Regions from separate parts of the Bacillus sp. 179-C3.3 HS genome, predicted to be linked through region 2. Evidence: predicted binding sites of a transcription regulator. Region 2 holds the regulator's gene; the other holds the start of a gene.
What was found. The regulator NrdR, encoded in region 2, represses ribonucleotide reductase genes. The targets are predictions, from matches to a motif close to AACACNATATATNGTGTT.
Positions count from the first base shown of each region.

Region 1: the regulator NrdR is predicted to act here: its motif matches at 2,099-2,116, upstream of nrdI (class Ib ribonucleoside-diphosphate reductase assembly flavoprotein NrdI).

Region 1 is NZ_JBFEFT010000005.1:30,667-34,086, reverse strand. It holds gene nrdE (class 1b ribonucleoside-diphosphate reductase subunit alpha) at 1-1,706, opposite strand, end outside; gene nrdI (class Ib ribonucleoside-diphosphate reductase assembly flavoprotein NrdI) at 1,666-2,058, opposite strand; gene AB1K80_RS05035 (hypothetical protein) at 2,322-2,534, opposite strand; gene AB1K80_RS05030 (hypothetical protein) at 2,614-2,925, opposite strand; gene hfq (RNA chaperone Hfq) at 3,086-3,307, opposite strand; gene miaA (tRNA (adenosine(37)-N6)-dimethylallyltransferase MiaA) at 3,333-3,420, opposite strand, start outside.
Region 2 is NZ_JBFEFT010000003.1:169,135-172,554, reverse strand. It holds gene AB1K80_RS03935 (replication initiation and membrane attachment family protein) at 1-1,305, opposite strand, end outside; gene nrdR (transcriptional regulator NrdR) at 1,405-1,863, opposite strand; gene AB1K80_RS03925 (cytosolic protein) at 1,868-2,254, opposite strand; gene speD (adenosylmethionine decarboxylase) at 2,439-2,819, opposite strand; gene AB1K80_RS03915 (glyceraldehyde-3-phosphate dehydrogenase) at 3,051-3,420, opposite strand, start outside.

The sequences.
Region 1 (3,420 bases), on a different contig from region 2:
CCATTTTCAGCTACAAACTCTTTCAGTGAAGCCCAGTCTTCTTTTGTCGGAATGTACATGCCTTCAAATAGAGCTGCTGCTTTCTCTGTTTTTGGCGCGAAATCGGTTTCTAGGTATTTATTAAAGTACTCACCCGTTGCATATCCTGAGCCTTCATAACGATGGAACGTTTCGCCTTTTTCTTTTGCAAGCTCACTTGAGCGTTTAATAGAGTAGTAGTTCACCATCATAAAGAACGTATTTGCAAAATCTCTTGCTTCTTCACTTTCATATGCGATTTGATTTTGCGCTAAATAACCGTGAAGGTTCATCGCGCCAAGTCCAATCGACTTCATCGCTTTGTTGGCTTTTCTAACGGCCGGTGCATTGCGAATATCTGTTGTGTCAGAAACAAGTGTTAATGAATCTGTTGCAAGCTTTACTGTTTTTTCAATGGATTTATTTTTCATGACGTTCATGATATTTAATGAACCAAGGTTACAAGAAATATCTAATCCGATCTCATCATCTTGATCATAGTCAGTGTAAGACGATACTTCTGAAGCTTGAAGTACTTCTGAACACAGGTTTGAGAATTTGACACGTGAAATATGGTTAAGTGCGTGTTCTCTATTTACATTATCCTGGAACATGATATACGGATAACCTGATTCAGAGCGAAGCACAGCTAATTTTTCTAGAAGCTTTCTCGGGCTGACTTTTTCTTTTTTGACTTTCGGATTTTCAACGAGCTCGTCATACATTTCTTCCATGTCCATCTCATCTAGGTGCTGTCCATATGCTTTATAGACTGTGTGCGGATAGAATGTGTAAGCTGTTTTATCTTCTCTTGCAAGCTCGATAAATTTATCTGGGATGACAACACCAATTGAAAGTGTCTTCACACGTACATCTTCGTCAGCCGAGATTTTTTTCGTATCTAAGAAATCATTAATATCTCTGTGGAAAATGTTCAAGTAGGCACTACCAGATCCTTGTCTTTGTCCCATTTGATCTGCGTATCTAAATGCATTATCAAGAAGCTTCATCACGCCTACGACACCTTTTGTCGCGTTTTCTACATCTTTGATCGCTTCACCTTTTGCACGAAGCTTAGAAAGGTTCAAGCTGACGCCTCCGCCTAGTTTTGATAGTTGCATAGAAATATCAATTGCTCTTGAAATATCGTTTAATGAGTCATTCACTTCAAGCAAGAAGCAGCTGACGAGTTCACCGCGTCTTTTACGACCAGCATTTAAGAATGTTGGGGTACTTGGCTGATATTCTTGATTGATCATTAATTCTACAAACTCAAGTGCCTTCTCCTTGTCTCCACCAGCGAAGAAAAGAGCGACAACGGAAATACGATCTTCATAGCGTTCAAGAATTTTCTTTTTATCATTTGTTTTCAGTGCATAATCGTTGTAAAACTTAAACGCACTCATAAATGATGGGAATCGAAACTTCTTCGCATAGGCAGCTTCAAATACCTCTTTAATGTCAGCCATGCTGTATTGTCTTAAAAATTCTTCCTCATAGTAGTCGTTTTCTATTAAGTAATCAATCTTCTCTTCTAAATTGTGAAAGAAGACTGTATTTTGATTAATATAATCTACGAAGTAACTATGTACAGCTTCTTTGTCCTTATCGAACTGAAACTTCCCTTCTTTTTGAATCATGATCTCATTATTTAATTGTATCCACTTTGGAACCTGATTTTGTGACAATTCTTTCTACCTCCTGTGTAAACAATTCAACATCCCGTTTTGTGCCGCTTAATTCAAAGGTGTGCAAAATAGGAACTTGATATTGTTTAGAAATCGTATCGGCGCTTTTGGCATAATTATCTCCCCATATTTTGTTTCCACTCACTGCCACACCTAATAAAAGGTGTGCATTTTTTTCTAAAAAAGACTGAGTAGTACTAGGGACTTGTCCAAATCCTGTTGTGTAAGTAACAAGAATAAACGGCGTATCCAAAAACTCTTCTCCAGTCAGTTTTTGCTTGTCTGTAAAAGGGGTCTTGTCCAAAAAGCGTTGAACATTTCCTGTTTTTGAATCGAATACGATTTGAATCAATTCCATCACGACCTAGTTTTTATTATTGTCGATCTCTTCGATCACCATATATAGTATACTATGTTTTTTGAAAACACAACATATAGATGTTCGGAACGAAAAAAATCAACCAACCCGACTGAACAACCGTAGCCGAACTCGTACATTCAAATAAATAGAGCAGAGCAGCATCCAAACATCGATCTGCCCTACTCCCTATTTAACTGAAACTGAAATCTATCATAACACGAAAAAAAATCGCTTAGTAGACTAGACTTTTTGTTTTATTTTTTGTAGGCCGTGCACTGTAAATCTTCTGACACTTCTGATATTTCGACTTCAACACCTAATTCTTTCAGCACAGCTTCAAGCGCTGAGACGATTGAAGCCTCTCGTACTAATTCTTTGCCATTCACTGACACACTTGTTCCGTATTCAAAACAAGAATCGTCTTCACACGTTTGCTCCCAGTGATTGATTTTAATTTTATGTTTCATATACTCATCCTTTACTATCTAGATGTCTGATACATGTCTATAGTGTAGCGACTTCACATTCATTTGTAAATTTACGTGCCTACTCCTCGAACTCTCCGTCCCACTCATCTATGTATTTCTTTGTGACAGGAATGAGCTCATCTTCTTTTTCATCAAATCGATAAATGAGTACTTCATTGTCTCTCACGACAGCAAAATGATTATTTTTTAGCTGAATGGATGATTGCAAAATCCCTTCCACAGCATACCCATTTTCTTCATCGGATTGACTATCATGCTGTTCATACATCGTTTCAATATTTGAGACGGAGCACGCGCCAAATAATACAATGATGCCTATCAATAAGACCATGACCTTGATTCTTCTTAATTCGATCTCTGCATTTTCCATTAGGATCCCTCACTTTTCAAATCGCACATATGGAATGATACGTATTATGAGCTGAAAAGTTTCATTGCACACAAAAGAGCCCCTCTGTTCTGACAAAAAACGTAGCGGGTTTTGGCCGGTTTATTCTCAGATACATGGGGCTATTGGTTATACGATGACGTTATTCTAATTCTAAATTCACATTTTTTTGAGGGGCAAATGTTGAAATGGCATGTTTATAGATCAGTTGCTGCTTTCCTTCTGTTTCAAGCAGCACTGTGAAGTTGTCAAATCCTTTCACTTGACCACGTAATTGAAAACCATTCAGTAAGAATACAGTGACAAATGTATTGTCTTTGCGAATTTGATTCAAAAATTGGTCCTGAATATTAATCGGTTTCATGTTTCGTCCTCCTTGATTCTGATAACTACAGTTTCGCTTTAAGTCCAAGCTTTCCTGCTATATATGCGAAAATTTCAACTTTTTTGTCAGAAAAGTGGCAAGGTGGTGTCATA
Region 2 (3,420 bases):
TTCAGTTTCTTTCATCCATTCAGGCAATTTTTCTTCGCGAATGACATGTTTCGTTCCATAGGATGTGCGCTGTTTCTTCTGCTGTGCCCATTCTGTCATTTGCCTGTTCTCTTCTTTGGCAATCTTCATTGCGGCTGCCACGGTCTTAATTTTCTTTCTGACCCAGTGTGCAGCAATTTTTTGCATATATGTTTTTGACAGCTTCATATCTGTTTTGAGCAGTGTATAGTAAATGAGGACATTCATGACGCCAGGCTCTAGCTTTTGTTCAAGCATAATTTCTTCAATAATTCTTAAGTCGGCGTAGGTCGGCTCAACGCCATCTGCCATATCCTTTAGAAATTCTCTAGGCGAAATGTGGTTGAGTTTTTCAATCAATTTGGCATCAGGTGTGTTTGCTTCACCCTGCAAATCATCATGACGTAAATGTCTTGGCTGTTTTTGATCAATCAGCTTCGGCTGGTCACCGCTGTATTCGATTTGATACCAATCCCGCGCTGCTTTTCTTAAATCCTCTGTTGAGATCATCTGATCCGGTCCACAGGCACCTGCAACAAGGTTTTGCATTTGTAATGGTGTAATGCCATATACGACCGCTAATTTCTTGATTGTCTCTTTCACCTGTTTGGTGAGCGCTTTTCTTGGGATCATCATGTCAGACATCCCAGCCAATAACAGATCAAAGTCAAAGGACTGATCTGAAAGAGGTGCAGACTGACTAGATCCCACTGTCACATATTCATAGCCATCTTCCAGCGATGATTCTTGATTAATTTCTTCCGTCATTTTCCGTTCACCTGGTTGCAGTACGTGAAATACGTCTTCAAATGAGCGCGAAATGTTCTTTGCTTCGGCAGGAACACTTGGATAAGAAAAATAATCACGAAGCTGACTATATTTGGCTTTCTCCACGCGGTGGTACAAAAGGACATTTAGCATGCCATCTTGGAAAAACTCATCTGGTCTAAGTGGCGGCACGAGCTCATATGTAAACAGTCTGCCCTCTTCCGTTTCCTGTTCATATGTGCGAAGTAAGCCAATGGCTTCGAGCTTTAAACGTTCTTCAAAAATATCATTTAAATTCGTTTGAAGCATCACCATGAGTTGCCGATGAGGTGCGGGCTTCCCCCACATACGGTTCTGTTCCAGTTCCCCCCAAAGCGTCATATATAAGCTAAAAGCGGACATGCCTATGAGCGGTTGATATAAAAGAGTGATAAGCTGTCTATCGATGTCTCCGAGCAATGAAGCGCTTTTGACGACATACGGATCGACGGCTAGCACTTCCTTCCAATGCTCTGTCATATGCTGATCCTCCCTTACGTGCGATACTTTCCATTGTACACTCTTTTGATGTTTTACGCTTTACGTAGGAAAAAGAGCATGAAGAATCTCAAGCTCTTTTTAACGTTCTTTTTTTAATAAGTCTTTTAATTCATCAATAAACACATTGATATCTTTAAATTGACGATACACTGAGGCGAATCGAACGTAGGACACTTCATCAATTTTCGCCAGCTCGTCCATCACCATTTCACCGACAAGCTCGCTTTTCACTTCTGACATGCCTTGATTACGCAGCTCTTTTTCGATGTTAAAACAGACATCTTCTAGCTGTTTTAAGGAGACAGGACGCTTTTCGCAGGCTTTGATAAGTCCTCTTAGCATTTTTTCCCTACTAAATTCCTCTCGTATGCCTTCTTTTTTCACGACAATGAGTGGCAATTGTTCTAATTTCTCAAATGTCGTAAAGCGATATTGGCAACTTTCACACTCTCTTCTACGACGGATGGATTTTCCTTCATCTACTGGTCTTGAATCAAGCACCCTTGTTCCAAGGTGCTGACATGTGGGACACTTCATTTCATCAGCTCCGATCTATTCTTGGAAGTTGTTTATCCAGTTCTTCATATAATACCAGAACGTTTTTTTGACTATAACCAAAGTCAGTTGGTAGAGCCGTTTCTGTTGTTACATTAAAATCAACAGCTGTTTCAAAAGGTCGAATTGAAATGATCGTCGCCACGAGAAAGGCTTTTTTAGGCTTTCGTATGTTGGCACTTATTTCACCTCGTTCTGCTGAAACAGATGTCACTTGATATCGTTCATTTTGAGAAAGCACCGCTTCCACGGCTTGAAAAACGTGTGAATTTGTCGATTTGTAGTAACGGCTTTTCAACTCCGACACTGGATGATGGTCAGACGTTTCCGTATGATTTGACATGTATCGTTTCAACTTTTGTCCTAAAGTCATACACGTATCCCCTTTGTTGTGACTCCTCTTCTTCATTTTATAAAAAAAACCTTTGTTTTCCTAGAACAAAAGTATAGAGAAGGTGGGAAATATTTGATTTTGTGTTTGGAACAAATATAAAAAGGAGCATAACACAAAGGCATTCAATGCTTTTGGCCAGCTCCCATTGTCATCTTTTTTATGTTTATAGTGCTTTGGCTTCTGCCTGTTTGACTTGAACAGGTCCCATGCCTCGAGGAATTTCGATGTTTTCTCTTGTTTCAGCACCTAATTCATCACCGATATAGTCAGCTGCAATATTCGGATCTAGGTCGCCGCAAGTATAGACATCTATGCTCGCATAACCATGTTCAGGAAAGCTGTGAATTGTCAAATGAGATTCAGAAATAATGACAACCCCACTTACGCCTTGAGGTGCAAATTTATGAAACGCAACCTCTCTTACTTCAGCTCCTGATTTCAAAGCTGCATTTACAAATGTTTTTTCAATAAAATCCATGTCGTTCAGTTTATCACAGTCGCATCCCCATAGCTCGGAGATAACGTGACGTCCGATTGTTTCCATCATGGACCCCCCTTAAACAAGAATGAAAGAGTGAAGTTCTATGCAGCCGGACCGGACATATACCACGGGGGAAAGTTAGTCCTAAGAGGTCCTAACCCTTTAAGTATACCCGAATGAGTCTGCGAACAAGAAGTTCACGAAAATCAGTATACTTTGTTTAGACCTATTTTGCAAGCTGTGATTTTAGTGGGATTTTCTCTCATTTCTTGACAAAGGTTGGTCTTCCTCATTTCAAACAGCAGATAACTCCTTCATCTGTGAGCCAACAAACTTCACCAAATCAACGACTCTACATGAATAACCCCATTCATTGTCATACCATGCAAGAACCTTCACTTTTCGACCTTCCATCACCATCGTCGTTAGTCCATCGACGACAGCTGAATACGGATTTGTGTTAAAGTCTGTTGAGACAAGCGGTTCATCCGTATAATCTAATATGCCAGCGAGAGATGTTTTTGATGCATGAGAGAAAGCGGCATTTACTTCTTCTGCTGTGACATCTTTCTTCAAGTCTACAACGAGATCTACCATTGACACATTCGATACTGGCACACGTAGTGCAAGTCCGTGCAGTTTTCCACTCAAGTGTGGAAGTACC